DNA from 3 places in the Vreelandella sp. H-I2 genome. Region 3 is predicted to be linked to each of the others. Evidence: predicted binding sites of a transcription regulator. Region 3 holds the regulator's gene; each other region holds the start of a gene.

Region 1 (7,319 bases), on a different contig from region 3:
GCTTTTATATGCCGGCGGATGTCTCTGAAGAGGCTGAAGCGTATTGGACCGATGCCATGGACACTATTTATCAGAGTGAAGAGTGGCAGAGTGTCATGGCCCAGAACGGTTTGATGCCATTCCACATGACCGCTGGCGAGTTCGAAGAGTTCGTACTCAATCAGATCAATGACATTGAACAGCTTTCTAAAGATATTGGGCTAATCCAGTAATGACTTTCAACGACCGCATCTTTGGGGTCCTGATGATCGTCCTGGCCGTCGCGTACGGCTGGGCCGCGACTCAGTTCCCTGAACCGTTTGGTGGGGCCGAAGCCGTTGGCCCAGACACTTTTCCGAAGTTGCTCGCCGTGGTGCTGGCAATTTCCAGCCTTTATCTGATTGTACGCCCTGATCCCGACAACGCTTGGCCCTGGAGCCGAACGGGTGTCGAGCTGATTATCGCCGTGGTAGTACTGATCCTGTACGCCATGTTGCTGCAGCCGCTTGGCTTTATCATTAGCACCACGCTTGCCGTGGGGACGCTTTGCTGGCGGATGGGTGCGCGCCCGGTCGCAGCCTATCTGACCGGGGCGATCTCAAGCGTGGTGGTGTATTTCTTGTTCAGTTTTGCGCTGGATCTCGCCTTGCCGCTGGGTCTGTTGTCATTCCTGGAGGTGAACTGATGGAAACTCTAGGTTACCTAATGGATGGTTTTGGCGTTGCTCTGCAGCCCCATAACCTGATGTTCGCCCTACTAGGTGCTTTCCTGGGCACCTTGATCGGCGCCTTGCCGGGGTTGGGTCCCGCCAATGGCGTGGCCATTCTGATACCGCTGGCGTTTAGTTTGGGACTCGCACCAGAAACGGCTCTGATTATGCTGACGTCAGTGTATGCGGGTGCCATGTACGGTGGGCGTATATCATCGATTCTATTGAATATTCCCGGCGACGAACCGGCCATGATGACCTGTCTTGACGGTTATCCTATGGCCCAGAAGGGCAAGGCTTCCGAGGCACTGGCAATCTCTGCCGTGGCCTCCTTCATCGGTAGTTTAATCGCCACTATTGGTTTGATCCTACTAGCGCCGCTGCTGGCTAACTTCGCCCTGACGTTCGGCCCGGCAGAATATTTCGCGCTCTTCCTACTGGCGTTCGCTACCTTAGGCGGTATCACCGGTAAAAACCCAATCAAAACGGTGGTCGCCGCCAGCATTGGCCTAATGATCGCCACTGTAGGTATCGACAATACCGGCGTGCAGCGCTACACCTTCGGCGTGCTTGAACTCTTTGAAGGCGTGGACTTCATTATCGCTATCGTCGGCCTGTTTGCTATTTCCGAACTGCTGTTCTTCATCGAAGAACGGGCCGGTGGCGGTAAGGAAAAGATGAAGGTCAACAAACTTTCGCTCTCCTGGAAGGATATTCGCGACATTCTACCCACCAGTTTCCGTGGCGGGGTGCTGGGTTTTGTTGCCGGTGTGCTACCTGGCGCTGGTGCTTCGTTGGGTAGCTTCATCAGCTATACCCTTGAAAAACGCGTGTTAGGTAAGAAAGGCTATTTTGGGCAAGGCGACCCGCGCGGTGTTGCGGCGCCTGAAGCTGGTAACAATGGCGCGTCCAGCGGTGCTTTGGTTCCTATGTTGACTCTAGGTGTGCCGGGTAGTGGCACCACGGCGGTGCTGTTGGCTTTGTTGATTTCGTTGAATATCACACCAGGACCATTGATGTTCACCCAGAATGCCGACATTGTCTGGGGCGTGATAGCAGCGCTGTTGATCGGTAACTTCTTGCTGCTGGTCCTCAACATTCCGTTGGTGGGCATCTTCGTCAAGCTGCTGTCTGTGCCGCCGATGTACCTGCTGCCGATCGTCACGATGATTGCCTTCGTGGGTATTTACTCGATCAGTAACACCATCTTTGATCTCTACTTCATGGTGGCCTTTGGTGTGGGCGGTTACGTCCTGCGTAAGCTTGAAATTCCGCTGGTGCCAGTGATTCTTGGTTTGTTGCTGGGGCCTGAGATGGAGAAGAACTTACGCCATGCCATGGACATCTCCGATGGTGATTGGATGATTCTATGGAATAGCGGTCTGGCAATCGGCCTCTGGGTATTTGCCGGGCTGGGGTTGATCTTGCCTTATATCTTGGGTCCCCTGCTGCGTCGGGGAATGAAGGGAGCGACACCCAATTCAGGCTCGCCTGAAAGCGATTGATACTTAAAGAGTTCAGTCTGAAGCAATGGGGCGCCGATGAAAGCCGGCGCCCCATTTATTATGTACAGTGCAAAAGTGAGTTGGCTGGTCTACACACCAACAGGCCGAGTATCTAGTGGGTGCGCTGGTTCTAATTGGTGCAACGGTTCTGATAGGTGCATTGATAGGGTGCTTTAGCAGCGTTCAAGCGCTTTATTGTGGTGCATGTAGTGAGTATTGAGATTTTATGGCGGTTATTAAGTGGCTGATTAGAGAGCTATAAAGCAACTTTGTGCCAATCTGGCGCATCCCTTGCAGATGTTAATGGCTAGTGGACGTATTGGGGAGCTAACACAGCACCCCCAAGTGCGAAGCCAATCATCAAGCCCCGGTCATAACAAACCCCAGTCATAAGGGGTGCAAGGAGATTAACAATGCACACTCTCAAACGCTCGACACACCCACGCCCATACCTTTCAAGTGGCCGTTTTGCGACCGCTCTACTCACCGCCGCCATCATGGGTGTCAGTACCCACGCCATCGCCCAAGAAGATGACCCGATTAAAGTCGGTATCCTGCACTCCCTCTCGGGCACCATGGCGATCAGTGAAACGGTTCTTAAAGACACCGTTGAAATGCTTATCGAACAGCAGAACGAAGCCGGTGGCCTGCTGGGCCGTCAGTTGGAAGCCGTGGTGGTGGATCCTGCCTCCAACTGGCCGCTATTTGCCGAACGCGCCCGTGAGTTGCTAGCCCAGGAAGAGGTCGATGTCATCTTCGGTAACTGGACCTCGGTATCGCGTAAATCCGTCCTGCCCGTCGTAGAGGAACTTAACGGCCTGCTGTTCTACCCGGTGCAGTATGAAGGTGAAGAGTCTTCTGAAAACGTCTTCTACACCGGCGCGGCGCCTAACCAGCAGGCGATTCCTGCGGTTGAGTATTTGATCAATCAAGTGGGTATCGAGCGCTTTGCGCTGGTGGGTACCGACTATGTCTACCCGCGCACCACCAACCGTATCCTCGAAGCGTACCTAAAGGATGAGCACGGCATCGCGGACGAAGACATCATGGTCAACTACACGCCGTTCGGTCACTCCGATTGGCAGAACATCGTGGCAGAAATTCGCCGTTTCGGTGAAGAGGGTAAACCGACGGCGGTGATCTCGACCGTGAACGGCGATGCCAACGTGCCGTTCTACACCGAGCTTTCCAACCAAGGCATCGACGCGGCCGATATTCCGGTTATCGCCTTCTCGGTGGGTGAGCAAGAGCTGACCGGTATTGATACCGCGCCGCTAGTGGGTCACCTGGCTGCCTGGAACTACTTCATGAGCGTCGATAACGACGACAACTACGACTTTATTGATGCCTGGATCGAGTACACCGGCGACGATATGGCCGTCACCAACGACCCCATGGAAGCGCACTACATTGGCTTTAACATGTGGGCCGAAGCGGTTCGCAAAGCGGGCACAACAGACGTCGACACGGTTAAAGACGCCATTATCGGCGTGACCGTTCCTAACCTTTCTGGCGGCTATGCGGCGATGATGCCCAACCACCACATCACCAAGCCGGTGTTGATCGGTGAAATTCAGGACAACGGTCAGTTCGATATCGTGTGGCAAACGCCGTCTACCGTGGCGGGCGATGCCTGGTCTGACTACCTACCTGGCTCGCGTGACCTGATTGCCGATTGGCGCAAGCCGATGGAATGCGGCAACTTCAACGTCGTGAACGGCTCGTGCGGTGGCAGCACCGCAGCAGAAGAAGCCGAAGCGGCACTCGCTGAGTAAAGCATAACACCCCTTGTCGCGCCGTGGTTCGATGTTGGCGCGGCAAGGAGCACGCTATCTTTCCCTCTTAGATAACCGTTTTTAAATAACCAAAGGAAGAACCCCATGAGGCGTTTCCTTTCCTTGGCGCTGCTCTGCTTCCTGCTGTTGGGGGCCACCCTCACTGCGCAGGCACAAACAGATGCCGCCAGTAGCGCTGATAGCTCTGTTTCTGATAATGCGGGCGCTAACAACAGTGCCGCCCTTGAATTGCTAGAAGCACTGGACGTTGAGTCCTACACCGCCAAAGGCAAAGCCATTACCGCGATTTTGCAAAGCGACGATGAGCGCGCCCGTGATTGGCTGCAAGCCCTGCTGGATGGCCGCCTACAGCGCACCGAAGAAGGCCGCTTTGTACTGGTATTGGAAAACCGCGGCCGCGACTGGCCGGTAGCCGATGTACTGACCGGCGAAGCGTTGGGTGAAATGTCCCGCCGTGACCTGGAGCGTATCGGCATTAACAACAACCTGCGTAATCAACTGCGCAGTGCCATCGCGGTAGTTGACCTCTACTCGCCTAACGTTGAACGCCGCCGCACCTCGGCCGAGCGCCTGTTAGGTGAAGTAGACGGTGAGCTGGTGCCCACACTCGATGATCTGATCGAACAGGAAGAGGACGAGCAGGTGCGCTACCGGCTGACTCAGGCCGTGGCGATCTACCGCGCTGAAGCCGGTGAAATGGCCGGGGTCGAAGCGCTGGACGGCAGCCTGCACCCGCGTTCGCGTGTAGCGTTAAGCCGGGCAGCCAACAGTGATGATCCGGTCGTCGCCAATGCCGCTGCCGCTTCACTGGCGGGCATCGAGCAGCAGCTCAAGATCAACCGCGGCCTGGAAACCCTTTATTTCGGTTTGAGCCTTGGCTCGGTATTGGTGCTAGCCGCCATTGGCTTGGCGATTACCTTCGGGGTCATGGGCGTGATCAACATGGCCCACGGCGAGCTCATGATGCTGGGCGCCTACACCACCTGGGCAATGCAGCAACTGCTGCCTGGCCAGCCGGGCTTGGCGTTGATTCTATCGATTCCCGCAGGCTTTATGGTTGCCGCCTTAGCGGGTGTGGCGATTGAGCGCGGCGTGATTCAGTTCCTCAAAGGCCGCCCGCTGGAAACCCTGCTAGCAACCTTTGGTATCAGCCTGATTCTGCAACAGCTGGTGCGCACGGTGATTTCACCGCTCAACCGTACCGTCATTACCCCCGAGTGGATGAGTGGTTCGCTAGTGGTGAATGATGCGCTGTCGCTGACGCTCAATCGCATGTATGTGCTCGGCTTTGCGCTGGTGGTGTTTGCAGGCCTGATGCTGATCATGCGCCGCACACGGCTGGGGCTTGAGGTGCGTGCCGTGACCCAAAACCGCGCCATGGCGCGCTCCATGGGCATTCGCGCGACCCGCGTGGATATCATGACCTTTGCGCTAGGCTCCGGCGTGGCCGGCCTTGCCGGTGTCGCGCTCTCCCAGCTTACCAACGTCGGCCCTAACCTGGGGCAAAACTACATCATCGACTCCTTCATGGTGGTGGTGTTTGGCGGCGTGGGCAACCTGTGGGGCACGCTGGTGGCTGGGCTGTCGCTGGGGGTTATCAACCAAGTACTGGAACCCTGGGCAGGCGCGGTATTGGCCAAGATCATCGTGCTGGTCTTCATCATCCTATTCATTCAGAAACGCCCGCGTGGACTCTTCCCGCAGAAGGGCCGGGCTGCGGAGGGCTAAACGATGTCACTAACGACCGAATCATCGACGAATTTTTGGCTAACACGCCCATTCAGCGAGCTCTCGACACAGATCTTTTTGGGCGTGCTGGTCGCCGCGCTGACGCTGGTCACTATCCTGCACGTGGCGATTCCGCCAGAGAATCCGCTGCATGTGGGCGCCTACACCGTCAACCTGTTCGGTAAGTACCTGAGTTATGCGTTGCTGGCCGTGGCGGTGGACTTGGTGTGGGGCTATCTGGGTATTTTAAGCCTCGGCCACGGCGCCTTTTTTGCCATTGGCGGTTACGCCATGGGCATGTACCTGATGCGCCAGATTGGGGATCGTGGCACCTACGGCCACCCGGTGCTGCCCGACTTTATGGTGTTCCTGAACTGGGACAGCCTGCCGTGGTTTTGGCACGGCTTCGATATGGCTTGGTTTGCCTTTGCCATGGTGTTGCTGGCACCGGGGCTGCTGGCACTGGTGTTCGGCTTTCTGGCGTTTCGCTCACGGGTTACTGGGGTGTATCTATCGATCATCACCCAGGCGCTGACCTTTGCCTTGATGCTGGCTTTCTTCCGCAACGAGATGGGCTTTGGCGGCAATAACGGCCTGACCGATTTCCGCGAAATCGTCGGCTTCGATTTACGCAGCGACGCCACACGCTTAGGGCTATTCCTGGCCACCGGCGTGGCGCTGGCGCTGGGGTATATCCTGTGCCGTGCGATCGTGACCAGCAAGCTGGGTCGGGTGAGCGTGGCTACCCGCGACGCCGAAGCGCGCACGCGCTTTCTCGGCTACCGGGTCGAGCGCTTTCAACTGTTTGTGTTTGTGGTTTCGGCCATGCTGGCGGGCTTGGCAGGGGCGCTTTACGTGCCGCAAGTGGGGATTATCAATCCCAGCGAGTTCTCGCCGATTTTCTCCATCGAGATTGTGCTGTGGGTAGCGCTGGGTGGTCGCGCCACGCTCTATGGCGCGGTGATAGGCGCCATTTTGGTTAACTACGCCAAAACCATCTTTACTGGCGTGTTGCCCGATGCCTGGCTGTTTGCCCTGGGCGCGATGTTCGTACTGGTCACGGTGTTTCTGCCCAAAGGGGTGGCGGGGCTGTTTCGTTATCTCAAGCGCCGTAAGCGCGAGGATCAAACGACCAATCCTGACCACCAACAGACATCCAAGGAGGCCTCCGCATGAGTTTGCTGCAATCGCTGACCCAGCGTGACCGGGTGTTCGATTTCATGGCGCCCCAGGCCTCACCGGTGGACGTTCGCCATGGGCCGATTCTGTATATGGAAGACGTCACCGTGAGCTTTGATGGTTTTAAAGCCATCAATAACCTCAACCTAACCATCAACGACGGTGAGCTGCGCTGCATTATCGGCCCCAACGGGGCGGGCAAGACCACCATGATGGATATCATCACCGGCAAAACCCGCCCCACCAGCGGCAGTGTATGGTTCGGTAGCCGCCATAACCTGCTGCACATGAATGAACCCGATATTGCCAGCCTGGGCATTGGCCGCAAGTTTCAAAAGCCGACAGTCTTCGAGGCGCTCTCGGTGTTTGAAAACCTGGAACTGGCCATGGCCGCCGACAAGCGGATTTTCCCCACCCTAACCG
Region 2 (7,319 bases), on a different contig from region 3:
TGCCGCCGCCAGTGGGACTGCCACGCTGGGTTTTCATCGGCAGCATGGCAACGCCAAAGTCGAAATCAGCTTCGCTGCGCACGGCGGTCAGGTTGCCGGTGGTGTGCCACATCATGGCGGTGGACTGCTCTAGGAAGTTCTGGCGCAGCGTGCCCCACTCGATGGTGCCATCGGGCATGGCATTATGCTCGTCAGCAAGCGATACCCAGTACTCCAGCGCTTCAACCGCTGCGGGGTCGTCAAAGTAGACCTCAGTGCCATCTTCGCTCATCAAGCGATGACCGTTCTGAAAAGCAAAGGCCTGGAACATCCAGTAGGGGTAGCCGGTAGAGGGCACCATCACGCCCCACTGGTCGCCGTTGGAGGCTTCCCGAACAGTGGCGGCCATCTCGGCCATCTCTTCCCAGTTTTCAGGCGGTGTTTCCGGATCTAGGCCAGCGGCTTCAAAAGCGTCCTTGTTCCAGAAAAGCACAATGGTGGAGCGCTGAAAGGGGATGCCGTAGGTTTTGCCATCCAGCTGGCCATTTTCCATCAGGCCGGGGTAGAAGCTATCCAGCCACTCGCGCTCCTCGTCGGTTTCGACTAGGTCATCGAAAGCCACAATGGCGTTCTGCTCAATCAGCTCGTACAGATCGATGGAGAACATGACTGACAGTTGCGGCGTGTCGCCAGCTTCCATGGCCGACATGGCGCGTACGCGGGTGTCGTCGTAGTTCCCGGCGTAGATCGCTTCGACGTTGATATCGGGGTGTTCGCTTTCAAACTCCGCTACTAGGTTGTCCACCACATCGGTGAGCGCCCCGCCCACCGAGACCGGGTAGTACATGGTCAGATCAACGCTATCAGCGTTAACCTGGGCGGCACTTAATAAGCCTGCTGCCAGGGCCGTCATCGCAAAAGGGATCCGCGCACGCATAAAAGACTCCACAAGTATCAGGACTGAATCAAGGTTAAAAAGCGATCAGTGTTGGAAAGAGCCCACCGCCGGTGGACGAGGAATGCTGCGGATTGGCGGAGCGAAATCGCTTAGTGGCATATCATCGCGCCGTAGGCCGTTAGCATCGAAAAGGTGTATGTTCTTGGACGCCCAATAGAGGCTGCATAGCTGGCCAGTCAATAGCGGTTTGCCGCTTAATCGAACGCGCAGGGTATGCGAGCCCACCTCGACATAGGCAATGGTATCTGCCCCCAAGTACTCTTCACTTAATACCTTGGCGGGTACGCCTGGCGATGCCGCTGGCCGTAGCTCAATATCTTCTGGGCGCACGCCCAAGTGTCCACCGGCGGCCTCCATTGGTGCCACGGGCGTGCTCGGCTCACCTTCGATGACGGCGCTAGTCTCACCGGCCACCAACGGCAGCAGATTCATCGCTGGACTACCAATAAAGCTGGCGGCGAAGGCGCTGGCGGGTCGGTTATAAAGTTCGTCAGGGGTGCCGTCCTGCACGATTTTGCCGTGTTGCATCAGAATGACGCGATCGCCCATGCTCATGGCTTCGACCTGATCGTGGGTGACGTAGATCACCGTCATGTTTAGGCGGCTCTGGAGCGCTTTGATTTCCCGACGCATGTCGCTGCGCAGTCGGGCATCCAGATTGGAGAGCGGCTCGTCCATCAGACAGATTGGATGCTCGGAGATAATCGAGCGTGCCAGGGCGACCCGCTGGCGCTGACCACCGGAAAGCTTGGCAGGTTTGCGGTCCAGGTAATCGGTGAGATCGACCAGTTCGGCGACCCTGACGAGCCGTTCGCGCTGTTCGGCTTTGGGCACTTTGCGGCTACGCAGGCCAAACACGATGTTGTCGGCAACGCTTAAATGCGGAAACAGCGCATAGGACTGGAACACCATGCTCAGGCCACGATCCCCGGGCGGCAGGCGCGTCACGTCGCGCTCGCCAATATGAATATGCCCGCTGCTTGCTTCTTCCAAGCCTGCGACCATGCGCAGCGTGGTGGATTTTCCACAGCCCGAAGGGCCCAGCAGAATGACAAATTGCCCAGGCGTGACATCGAAGGAGATGTCGTCGACAGCCGTGGTCGCGTCCCAACGTTTGGTGACGCGTTCCAGGCGGATACGCGATTGATTAGACATAGCACACACATCACCGGCTGTTGGTTGTTATTAGGTCAGCTTGTGTTGAAGATGTTGCCGTTGTATGACACTTATATAACAAACTTGTGTCAAGCGAAAAATTTACTTGGCGACTTTAATGCCGTAGCGCTGCAGCCTGCGCACCACGCTGGATTGGCTGATGCCCAGCCGCTCGGCGATGGCGTAAGTGCTAGGAAGTGTGTGGCATAGCGCTTGTAGCGCTTCTCGCTCCAAGCGTTCGAGGTACTGTTTGAGGTTTTCTTCCGGCGCAAGCGGTGCCACCAAAGGTGCGGGGGAGCCACTCGGCAAGCTGTCGGCGCGCTGTTCGGTATGTGCCTGTGCGGTAGGGACTTCAATTTGATCGGTGGGGCTTGAGAGCCAGGCCCGCTCCAGCCAGTTTTCCAGCTCGCGAACATTCCCTGGCCAGTCGCTGCCCATGAGGGTCGACCATACCTGATTGCCGAGAATTTTTTGCCGCCCATAACGTTGATTCAGCCTTTTTAAGCACGCTTCGACCATATCGGGGATATCCTCGCGGCGGTCGCGCAGCGGCGGCAGGGTGACCGGGATCACGTTGAGACGGTAGTACAGATCCAAGCGAAATAGCCCGGCTTCCACCTGTTTTCCCAAGTCCTGATTGGTCGCCACCACCAAGCGGAAATCGACCCGACGCGAGCGCGTATCGCCCAAGCGAGTCAGGCTGCCATCTTGGATGACTTTGAGCAGCTTGGTTTGCATCAACAGCGGCAGCTCGCCGATTTCATCAAGAAACAGCGTGCCACCCTCGGCCTGCTCTAGCAGCCCGGCTTTGCCCTGGCGAGCAGCACCGCTGAAAGCGCCGGGCTGGTAGCCAAACATTTCGGACTCGAACAGATTTTCAGGAATCGCCGCGCAATTGACGTCGATAAAAGGGCCGTTATGACGCTGGCTCCAGCGATGTAGCTGCTTGGCAAAAGCGGTCTTGCCCACGCCGGACTCCCCTAGCATCAGCACATTGGCGTCTGAAGGGGCGACCCGCTTGAGCAGCAGGGCAATTTCCCGCATCACATGGCTTCTGACCTGCAGGTTATCCAGGGCGTCATCCAACGCCTGCTCTTCGGCATCCGGCGCAGCCTGGCTGCGTTTTAAATGTTCGCTAAAGCGTTTTTGGAGCAGCGCGTATTCGTCCTGCAGCAACTGGAGGTCGGTTAAATCCCGCGAGCGACTGATAATGCGTTCCAGCTTGCCATTCACGAACACAGGGTAAGCTTCTGCAATGACGCGGCGGCCTGTGCCTGTGATTTGCATCAATTGCGCGGGCCGACGGGTGCGCATGACTTCCAGGGTGATGGAGGGCTTCAATACCCCGGCGGCCTGAAGCTGTTGAACGCTGCTGGAAAGTAGCTCTTCTCGCGACACTCCATAAACCGCTTCGGCACCTGGGCTGACATCCACGATCTGCCCATCGCCACTGACGATAAAAAAGTGGTCGTTGGCGGTTTCTACGATGGTTTGCAGTACGTGCTTGTCTATTTCACTCATTGTGTTTCTCTCGCGCCATCCCTTTCACTGCAGCCAGCCTTGCCCAAGCGATTCATAAATGAATGATTGATTCATTTATGAATCGTTGGCGTGCTTGTTTGATGCATTTTTGCATCCTTAGGCCGGTAATCCTACCTGTTTATCGCTAGCGCAGGGTTGGCACGTTCTGTGCAGGTTGTAAGAGCATAAGCAGAGCATCAGCAGAAGATAAGCCATAAGCAGAAGATAACAAGGCTGCGCTGGCCACTTAGATTTAGCCCCTATCAGCGCCATAACAATGCCTAAGGAGATAACGATGTCAGAGTTTAATCAGCCGCTGGGCGGCAATACCATGCCGCGCTTTGCAGGCCCCGCGAGCATGATGCGCCTGCCTACCCAAGAGACTGCAGAAGGTTTGGATGCTGCGTTTATTGGTATTCCCATGGATATTGGTACTTCGAACCGCCCCGGCACACGCCTTGGGCCACGCCAGATTCGCGATGAATCGCGCATGCTACGCCCTTACAACATGGCCACCGGCGCCGCGCCGTTTGAAAGCCTGCAAGTAGCTGATATTGGCGATGTACCGATTAATACGTTCCACCTGCCGAAAAGCGTCGACATCATCACGGCCTTCTACGACGACGTGTTGAAGCATGACTGCATTCCGCTGACGTTGGGCGGCGAGCACACGCTGACGCTGCCGATTCTGCGCGCGATGGCGAAAAAGCACGGCCCGGTAGGATTGATTCATATCGATGCCCACGCCGATGTGAACGAGCATATGTTTGGCGAGCTGATTGCCCACGGGACACCGTTTCGTCGTGCCCAGGAAGAGGGTCTGCTGGCCCACAATAAGGTAGTGCAAATCGGCCTGCGCGGGACCGGTTACGCCCCTGAGGATTTCGACTGGTGTCGCGAGCAGGGCTTTCGTGTGGTGCAGGCTGAGGAGTGCTGGCATCGCTCGCTGACGCCGCTGATGGCTGAAGTGCGCGAAAAAATGGGCGATATCCCGGTGTATATCAGCTTCGACATTGACGGCTTGGATCCTTCTGTTGCCCCCGGTACCGGCACGGTGGAAATGGGCGGGCTGACTTCGGCCCAGGGGCTAGAAATTGTTCGCGGCGCGGCGGGCCTAAATATTGTCGGCTGCGACCTAGTGGAAGTATCACCACCCTATGACCCCAGCGGGAACACGGCATTAATGGGCGCCACGCTGCTGTATGAAATGCTCTGTGTATTGCCAGGCGTTAAACACAGCGAATGACGCCAACCGGATGGCTAACAAATAAATAGCGACTAAATAATAACAGTACTGACCTAACAACGCCGCCAGCCCACTTCCAATAATCACTTTCAATGGGTGACCCCTATGCCGTATAGCAACGTTAAATCGGAACAGCCGACCTCGTCGGCACCGATTCCCCGCGCGCACTTACTGAAATTTCTCATTCCATCGCTGATTGGGGTGTTGTTGTTTCTCGTCCCTTTTCAAATGGGTGACACCATTAACATTGGCATGGGCTTAATGGCCGATGGCCTACAAACCCTGCTGGGCTCGGCACTACCCGCCATCGCAATGGCGGTGCTCTGTCTCTCGGTAGTGGCAACGCTTTATGCCAAGCTGGCGCATCCGGGCTGGGCCGATAAAGGCGTACTGCATGAAATGTTTCATGTCGGGCCGTTATGGTTTGTGATGCGTGTATTAGGCGCACTGTTTGCCGTGATGACTTATTTCCAATTTGGACCTGAGTTCATCACCGCCTCTTTTACAGGGGGCGTCATGCTCAATGACCTTGCTCCAGTGCTGCTAACCTTCTTTTTCTTTGCCGCGCTGCTACTGCCGTTCCTGGTCGAGTTTGGCTTTATGGAGTTCATCGGCAGTATGGTGCGCAAGCCGTTTCGGGTGATCTTTAATTTGCCGGGACGCAGTGCTATCGATGCCACCGCCTCATGGATGGGCTCGGGTACCGTAGGGGTGCTGATCACCACACAGCAGTATGAGCAAGGCTTCTATAACCAGCGCGAAGCGTCGGTCATTGCTACCAATTTCTCTGTGGTATCGATTGCGTTTGCGCTGCTCGTCACCAGCTTCGTCGATATCAACCACCTGTTTGTGCAGTTCTACTTTACGGTGGTGGTGTCCGGCTTGATCGCGGCGGTGATTGTGCCGCGCCTACCGCCGCTGTCGCGCAAATCCAATGACTACTACGAGCCCGTGGGCTGCCAGTTGAGTGAAGAACGCACTGAAAAAGTGGGCCTGTTTCGTTACAGCTTGATTCAAGCCACCAATCGCGCCGCTGGAGCTCCCGGCCCTCGTGAACTGGCGCGCCTGGCATTAATCAACGTCATGGATATTTTCCTTGCGCTGTTGCCTCTGGTATTTGCCATTGGCACGGTGGCGCTCATTCTGGCGGAGTTTACCCCGCTATTTACCTGGCTCTCTTACCCCATGGTGCCGGTGTTAGAACTGCTTCGGATTCCTGAAGCAGAAGCGGCGGCGCCCGCCACCCTGGTGGGCTTTGCTGATATGTTTCTGCCCGCGGTGCTGGCGACCAATATCGAAAGCGAGCTCACTCGCTTTGTGATTGCCTGTCTGTCGCTTACTCAGCTGATCTATATGTCGGAAATCGGCGCGCTGCTGCTGAAGTCGAAAATTCCCATCAAGCTCTGGGAACTGGTCGCCATCTTTCTGCTGCGTACCGCGATTACGCTGCCGATCATCGCCTTTATGGCCCACGCGTTTTTCTTCTAAGGGGCCAGTAATGAACGTTGAAGCAACACGTAAACAACCCGACATGACCTGTGCTGAGCTACTCATTCGGTTATTGCGGGATACTTACGGGGTGAGCGCCCTGTTCGGCATCCCCGGCGTGCATACGGTCGAACTTTATCGCGGGCTGGAAGGCAGCGATGTGCAGCATATAACCCCGCGCCATGAGCAGGGCGCAGGGTTTATGGCCGACGGCTATGCCCGCGCCAGCGGCCAACCAGGGGTGTGCCTGATTATCACCGGCCCAGGCATGACCAACATTGCCACCGCCATGGGCCAAGCCCTGGCGGACTCCATCCCCATGCTGGTGATCTCCAGCGTGAACCGCCGCGATACCTTGGGCCTAGGGCAAGGACGGTTGCACGAACTGCCCAGCCAACAGCAGATGATCAGCGGTGTGGCGCGGTTTAGCCACACGCTACTGGATGCCAATACTCTGCCTGAAGTACTGGCCCGCGCCTTCGCCGTTTTCAACGAAGCTCGCCCAGGCCCGGTGCATATCGAAATCCCCATCGATCTGTTCAATGCGCCGGTCAGCGCTCCAGCTAGTTGGCAAGCGCCCACGCTTTACCGCGCAGCGCCTGATCCAGAAGGCTTGGCCGAGGCTGCACGCTTACTAAAAGCAGCGAAGCAGCCCTTGTTGCTATTGGGCGGCGGCTGCGTTTCAGCGCCGGAAGCCGCACGAGCATTAGTTGAGCAACTGGATGCACCCACGGTGACGACCATCAACGCCAAAGGGCTGCTTGGTCGTGATCACCCGCTGGACTTAGGTGCCAATGCCGCGCTGCCTGCAGTAAGAGAGCTTGCCGCTAACGCCGATGTCATTCTAGCGATAGGGACCGAACTGGGTGAAACCGACTACGACGTCGTTTTTGACGACGGTTTTCACCTCAACGGTACGCTGATTCGGATCGATCTTGATCCTGAGCAACTGGTGCGTAATCAGCGCACCAC
Region 3 (7,319 bases):
ACAGGTGGCCTATTGTGGTGACGACCTCCCTGACCTAGCGGCTATTAAACGTTGCGGTGTCGGCATCACCGTTCCTAACGCGCCGGATTATATGCACACTCATGCCGATTGGATTACTGAGCGCCTAGGGGGCCACGGCGCTGCACGCGAAATTTGCGATACATTGCTTGAAGCTCAGGGGCACTGGGGCGCGGTGCTCGACACCTATCTGCACGGCCGTAAATAAATGTTTAAACGACTTAAAGTGCGCGTCTGGCTAACCGGCTTAGTGCTCTCTTTGGGCGTACTGCTGGTTTGGCTTGACCCAGGGGGACCTCAAGACATTACCATCGATCCTGAAGCGCAGGCGCAGGAGCCGGGTCACGTACTCGAAAACGCTGAAATTACGTTATTTGGTGATAATGGCAGCATCATGCAGTCGTTAGAAACACCACGCCTTATTCATACTCCCCAGCGAAGCGAGACCTGGACAGAAGCGCCCAAAGCAATATTGTATGACAGTGAGAATCGCCAGTGGTTAGCCAGCGCCGATGTCGGCATGCTCAATTCCTCTACCCAAGCCTTGCTGCTGTCAGGCTCGGCTAACCTGATCGCTCCAGACGAAGGTTGGCAGTTAGATACCGAGTTATTGCATTATGATGGATTAAACCAGCATGCGTGGAGTGAAACACCGGTAATGTTGCAGCAACCGCCCCAGCAAATGACGGCTTCACGTATGGACGCGTGGCTTAACGATAGCCAGGTTCGCTTAACTGACAATGTGCGCGGTATACATCCCCCGGCCACGCAACGCTAATAGGAATCATCATGAAAGCTATCATTTACACAGCCGTTTTCTTCATTAGCTTTTTTGCCCTTTCGATACCGCTATCGGCACTGGCCCAAACGAGCACTTCTTCACAACAGGCTCCGGTAGAAGTGGAAGCAGACCGCTTAGACCTTGATCAGCGGGCGGGCACCGCCGTTTACACGGGAGATGTAGACATTCGTCAAGGCGAAATGCAATTACGTGGCGAGCGGGTAGAAATTGAACGCAACGAGGCAGGCGAGCTTGCTCTGGCGACGGCCACCGGTGAGCGCGCCTATTTACGCCATCAAGCTGAAGGGCAAGATGGCCCTACAGAAGGCTGGGCGAGGCGTATTATCTATCACGTCGCCGAGCGCCGCGTAGAGCTGATTGACCAAGCCGAGCTCATTCAGCAAGAGGATACTTTTAGCGGCGGTCGCCTTGAGTATTTTATTGACCGTGAGGTGATTCAAGCGCGCTCTGATGTTGACGGCAGCGAGCCCCAGCGCATACGCATGACTCTTCAGCCGGAACAATAGGAGCCAAGCCGTGCCAACAGCAGACACCGCACCGATTAAAACTCTTTATGCTCACCATTTGGCCAAAAGCTACAAGCGGCGCCGAGTGGTTAAAGACATCAATATAGAAATTTCCCAAGGTAGCGTTGTGGGCTTGCTCGGCCCCAACGGGGCGGGCAAAACCACCTCGTTTTATATGATTGTTGGGTTAGTGAAATCCGATGCCGGCAAGGTAGGCATCGACGATGTGGACTTAACTCGCGCCCCCATGCATGAGCGCGCAGCGGCGGGAATTGGTTACCTTCCCCAAGAGGCATCCATTTTCCGTAAATTATCGGTTGCCGATAATATTATGGCGATACTCGAAACCCGCAAAGAGCTTAACCGCAGCGATCGGGAACAGCGCTTAGAGGCTTTGCTTGAAGACTTTCATATCACGCATATCCGCGACAATCTAGGCATGAGCCTATCGGGCGGGGAAAGAAGGCGTGTGGAAATCGCTCGCTCACTAGCGACAGAGCCTGCCTTTATTTTGCTAGATGAACCTTTTGCTGGCGTAGACCCAATTTCGGTAGGCGAAATAAAAACCATCATCCGTGCGCTAAAGCAGCGCCATATTGGTGTGCTAATTACTGATCACAATGTGCGTGAAACACTCGATATTTGTGACATCGCCTATATCGTGGGTGATGGACAAATCATCGCTAGCGGCTCCCCAGATGCCATTCTCACAAACCAGAAGGTGAGAGATGTTTATTTGGGTGCTGACTTTCGTCTGTAAGGCTTTTTTTAATTCTAACACTTCTTTTTGGCCTCTAAATAGTGGTCTACAATGACTTTGCCACCAATGGCATGCTTATTGCACTTGCACCTAATCCTCACTCGCACTAGTGTGGAGGATTCTGAATAACGAGTGGTTCTCAGATGGTCATGAAAGCTTCTCTACAACTGCGTATCGGCACACAGCTGACCATGACACCTCAGCTGCAGCAGGCCATCGCCCTGTTACAGCTATCAACGCTGGACCTTCGTCAAGAAATTCAGCAGGCCTTAGACGCCAACCCCCTGTTGGAACAGGAAGATGAATTTAGCGAACAGGCCGTCAGCGAGCCTAAAGAAGAAGAGTGGTCCGAAAGTATTCCCACCGAATTATCAGTAGATAGCGACTGGTCAGATACCTACCAGGATATCGGCAGTCACGGCGCCAGCAGTAGTGAAGGGCCCGACTTTGAGCGTCAGGCTGCCGGCCAGAGCCTTCATGGGCACTTGCTATGGCAACTGGCGATGACCGATTTTGGCGCGCGTGAACAGCAGGTCGCGGAAAGCTTAATCGATGCGTTAGACGCTAACGGCTATATAACCCAACCGCTCAATGACATCCGCGAAGGGCTTCGCACTCAAGGCATTGACGGACTTAGCCAGCGTGAAATAGAAACCATCTTGCTCAAGCTCCAGCAGTTTGAGCCAACGGGCATTTTTGCCCGCGACCTGCGTGAATGCCTAATGCTGCAGTTGGCGGCCCTTCCTGATGATACCCCGCTGCTGGTCCCCGCTCGCCGCTTAGTGCGACAGTTTCTTGAAGCGTTGGGCAAAGATGACATGCGATTGCTAAAACGCCGACTGGGCCTTGATGATGACCAGTTGGCGGATGTCATTTTGTTAATACGCAGTCTTGATCCACGCCCAGGCAGCGCCTATGGCGATACCGACGACAGCTACGTAACGCCGGATCTCGTCGTACGTCATGACCATGAAGGCTGGCATTTAGAACTCAACCCCGAGGCGCTGCCACGGCTGCGGATACAACCTGACTATGCCAGCTTGATAAAGCGTGCAGACAAAAGTCAGGACAACCAGTTTCTTAAAGAGCACCTTCAGGAAGCTCGCTGGCTGATTAAGAGTCTTTCAAGCCGCAACGATACGCTGCTACGTGTTGGTCGTGAAATTATCACACGACAAATTGGCTTTTTAGAGCATGGCGAAGAAGCGATGAAACCCTTAATACTCGCCGATATCGCCGAAGCCGTGGAAATGCACGAGTCAACTATTTCACGGGTGACCACTCAGAAATATATCCATACACCTCGGGGCGTTTTTGAGCTCAAATATTTTTTCTCAAGCCAGGTGAGCGGGCAGGATGGCGACAGCCACTCCAGTACGGCTATCCGCGCACGGCTCAAGAAGCTGATCCAAGAAGAGCCGCCTGGCAAGCCGCTTTCGGATAGCCGCTTAGTCACGCTATTAGATGAGGGGGGCATCCAGGTGGCACGTCGCACGGTGGCCAAATATCGCGAAGCGATGGGCATTCCCTCCTCCAGTGAACGGCGCCGTTTGCGCTAGCACTCGTTAACGTCTCAGGGAAACTCTCGACAAGGGCTTTGCAACGCGGCAAAAAGGGTTACAATCGAAGTACAGTCCGATGGATAAGGAGTACGTCAATGCAAGTTAATATCACTGGTCATCACGTAGAACTGACCGACGCCTTGCGTGACTATGTCAACGAAAAGCTTGAACGTGTAGAGCGCCATTACGACAATATAACCACGGTGCAAGTCACCTTATCAGTGGAGAAGGAGCGCCAGCATGCTGCCTGTACACTGCATGCTGCAGGCGCTGACTTACATGCCGAAGCCATAGACAGTGATATGTACGCCGCTATTGACGCACTAGCGGACAAAATTGACCGTCAACTCGTTAAACATAAGGAAAAAGCACAAGCTCGCGCCCAAGGCGCAGGTGTGCGTTAATTCAATGACGTTGGAAACCATACTCCCCCCGGAACGTGTTCTCTTCGACGTACCCGGGGGCAGCAAAAAAAGGGTGCTGGAGTTTTTCAGCACCTTTATTGCCCAAAATATCCCCAGCCTGGACAGTCAAGAAGTGTTTAGCCGTTTAATCGGTCGAGAGCGCTTAGGCAGTACAGGTATTGGTAACGGTGTGGCTATTCCCCACGCGCGCAGCCCCCACTGCTCTGCTCCTATCGCAGGTTTTTTAAAACTGGCAGAAGCGATTGATTTTGATGCTATCGACGGCGACCCGGTAGACTTGGTGTTTGTACTGCTAGTACCGGAAGAAGCCGATGATACGCATCTTTCTCTGCTAGGCCAGGTGGCGACCATTATGAATGATGCGGACACACGCCAGCAGTTGCGTAAAGCAGGCAGCCAGCGTGAGCTACTTGAGCTGATTACTGGCAAGATTCGTGAGCAGTCAGCAACCTGAGGGCCGTATAAACCTGTTTTTGAGCAGTTCAAACAACTGTTTCCGCTTACCACCCTCAACGCAGCTTGATCAAAGCAAAGAGAGACTCTATGCAACTGGTGATTATTAGCGGCCGCTCAGGGTCAGGTAAATCTATTGCCTTACAAGCGCTCGAGGATCTTGGCTATTACGCAATTGATAATCTTCCCGCCATGCTGCTGGGGTCGTTGGTTGACGAACTACGCGACCAGGGAGGCCGCGCCCACTTGGCGGTCAGCATCGATGCTCGCAACTTACCCGGTGCACTGGAGCGTCTGCCCTCGCTGTTAGAGGAGCTATGCCAGCGTAAAATTGATTTTCAAGTCATCTACCTGACGACCGATGCGCGTATTCTGCTTGAACGTTACTCCGCTACGCGACGGCGCCATCCGCTGACGCGCGATAGTGAAATGACGCTGGAAGAGGCGATTAATAAAGAAGAAGAAACACTGCATGATATTCGTGATCTAGCCGACTTACTCATCGATACATCACGCTTATCGGTACACGATTTGCGTCGTCGCATTACCGATCAAGTAGCGCACCAACGGCGCGATAAGTTGACACTGACACTCGAGTCTTTCGGTTACAAACGGGGTGTACCGTTAGACGCCGACCTGGTATTCGACGTTCGGTGTTTGCCTAATCCTTACTGGGATCCGACGCTACGTCAATTCACTGGACGCGACGCTAATATTGTGGCTTTTTTAAGCAGCTACCCGATTGTTGACGCCATGAGAGATGATATTCAGGCATGGCTTGAACGTTGGCTACCTGCTTATAAGAATAGCCAACGCAGCTACATGACTATCGCTATTGGCTGCACGGGTGGCCAACACCGTTCGGTCTATATGGTCGAACAATTAGCTGAGAGACTGGCACACAGCATAGGCGAGGTTCAATTACGTCATCGCGAACTAGGGCTGCAATATACGTTGGGAGGACAGCCAGACGTACCTTTAGCCAGCACTGTTTACAGCGACGAGCGACAAGAAACCTCTTAAGTGCCTCTACCCAATAATGACACCACTCGGCGAAAAGGAACCAGGGTGCCAGAAAGAATACTCACACTCACAAACCAACGCGGTTTACACGCACGCGCAGCCACTAAACTGGTTAAATGCGGCCAACATTTCACGGCAAAAATACGGATCTACAAGCAACATCAGGTGGCCGACGCCGCTAATATTATGTCATTGCTAATGCTAGCTGCCCCTTGCGGTACTGAGCTAAAGGTTAATGCAGAAGGGGACGACGCCGAACAGGCGCTTGATGCTATTCAAGCGCTGTTCGAAGCCCGTTTTGAAGAAGATCAGTAACCGCCCGCTTTTACTTGTCAGTCACCAGCCACCGTCATTGCATCTATTAACCAGCTTCCCGTGTGTACGCTGCCACGGGTATCGGTATCATCACCAATACCCACTAACCCAGCAAACATCCGTTCCAGGTTTCCGGCAATCGTAAACTCTTCGACAGGGTACTGTACTTTGCCGTTTTCGACCCAGAAACCTGCTGCCCCACGGGAATAATCACCGGTAACACCGTTAACGCCCTGCCCCATCAACTCGGTTACCCAAATACCCCGCCCCATTTCTTGCAACAGACTTTCACGGGATTGCAGCGGTGTTGCTAAACGCACGTTACGCGCCCCACCAGCATTGCCCGTGGTTTGCATACCCAATCTTCGAGCACTGTACGAAGAGAGCATATAACTGGCTATGCGGCCCTGGTCGATAAAGCGATTATTTCGAGTTTGCACGCCCTCACCATCAAACGGCGAACTCGCTGTAGCGCCTACTTCCATTGGCCTTTCTTCAAGGCTAAACCACTCGGGAAACAGCGGTGTGCCGAGCCGGTCGCACAAAAACGAGGCCTGACGGTAGAGCGCGCCACCGGCTAACCCACCGAGCAGATGGCCAATCAGACCGCTGGCCAACGACGGGTCAAACAGTACTGGAAAGGTGCCTGTTGGAGGGCGTTTAGCGCCGAGCCTACGCAGCGTACGCACCGCGGCTTCGCGCCCGACCTCGGCCGGGTCACGTAGCGCCTTCGGATCGCGCGCAGACGTATAATCGTAGTCACGCTGCATACCGCTAGCATCCTGGGCAATCAGCATACATGAAAGGGAATGACTGCTGCCTTTTTGGGTGCCTATAAAACCGTGACTATTGGCGTAAACGCGTACCCCTTCGCCGCTGGAGAGTGACGCACCATCCGACTGGGAAATACCCTCTACATCGCGTCCCGCCTGTTCGCAGGAAAGCGCCAGCTCGATTGCCTCATCCGTTGTGAGGGCCCAGGGGTAGTGCACTTTTAGATCGGGCAGCTCAGACGCCATGAGTGATGCATCGGCCAGCCCAGCGGCCGGGTCTTCACCGGTATAGCGGGCGATCGCCAGCGCTTTCTCTACCGCTGCCTGAATCGAGGCACTGCTGGCATCAGTCGATGAAGCGCTGCCTTTACGCTGACCGACGTAAAGCGTAACGGCAATACCCTGGTCACGCGATAACTCTACCGTTTCAACTTCACCCAGGCGCACACTGACACCTATACCCTGGTCAACGCTTGCGCCTACTTCAGCAGCATCTGCGCCCATGTGCTTTGCCAGCGCTAGCGCCTCTTCGGCCCGCGCGGTCAATAACGCCTGCTGCGCGGATGCATCAAATGCCTGTGCCATATAGCCTCCTTTTCCACCGAATGCCTCTTAATAGAATGTCTTCGGCGAATCAATGTTGTTCTCGCAGCTGGTATAATGCCGCAACGAATCTTGTCTA

The links. Region 3 encodes sigma-54, which starts transcription at its own class of promoters, with help from an activator protein. Its sites were predicted from a motif close to TGGCACNNNNNTTGCTNT; they were not measured.
Region 1: a site for sigma-54 is predicted at 2,474-2,491, ahead of urtA (urea ABC transporter substrate-binding protein). Genes of this name have one in related genera too.
Region 2: a site for sigma-54 is predicted at 3,771-3,788, ahead of speB (agmatinase). Genes of this name have one in related genera too.

The regions. Positions count from the first base shown of each region.
Region 1 covers NZ_JBRAMC010000008.1:78,255-85,573, reverse strand. Annotated here, with positions in the region: gene ACUVOF_RS18615 (Bug family tripartite tricarboxylate transporter substrate binding protein) at 1-212, shown strand, start outside; gene ACUVOF_RS18610 (tripartite tricarboxylate transporter TctB family protein) at 212-664, shown strand; gene ACUVOF_RS18605 (tripartite tricarboxylate transporter permease) at 664-2,193, shown strand; gene urtA (urea ABC transporter substrate-binding protein) at 2,607-3,968, shown strand; gene urtB (urea ABC transporter permease subunit UrtB) at 4,074-5,717, shown strand; gene urtC (urea ABC transporter permease subunit UrtC) at 5,721-6,893, shown strand; gene urtD (urea ABC transporter ATP-binding protein UrtD) at 6,890-7,319, shown strand, end outside.
Region 2 covers NZ_JBRAMC010000004.1:151,510-158,828, reverse strand. Annotated here, with positions in the region: gene ACUVOF_RS11505 (ABC transporter substrate-binding protein) at 1-916, opposite strand, end outside; gene ACUVOF_RS11500 (ABC transporter ATP-binding protein) at 962-2,092, opposite strand; gene ACUVOF_RS11495 (sigma-54 interaction domain-containing protein) at 2,195-3,613, opposite strand; gene speB (agmatinase) at 3,909-4,859, shown strand; gene ACUVOF_RS11485 (YjiH family protein) at 4,965-6,347, shown strand; gene ACUVOF_RS11480 (5-guanidino-2-oxopentanoate decarboxylase) at 6,358-7,319, shown strand, end outside.
Region 3 covers NZ_JBRAMC010000005.1:393,734-401,052, reverse strand. Annotated here, with positions in the region: gene ACUVOF_RS14985 (KdsC family phosphatase) at 1-226, shown strand, start outside; gene lptC (LPS export ABC transporter periplasmic protein LptC) at 227-796, shown strand; gene lptA (lipopolysaccharide transport periplasmic protein LptA) at 808-1,326, shown strand; gene lptB (LPS export ABC transporter ATP-binding protein) at 1,337-2,086, shown strand; gene ACUVOF_RS14965 (RNA polymerase factor sigma-54) at 2,230-3,645, shown strand; gene hpf (ribosome hibernation-promoting factor, HPF/YfiA family) at 3,744-4,052, shown strand; gene ACUVOF_RS14955 (PTS sugar transporter subunit IIA) at 4,057-4,527, shown strand; gene rapZ (RNase adapter RapZ) at 4,617-5,549, shown strand; gene ACUVOF_RS14945 (HPr family phosphocarrier protein) at 5,595-5,864, shown strand; gene pmbA (metalloprotease PmbA) at 5,882-7,222, opposite strand.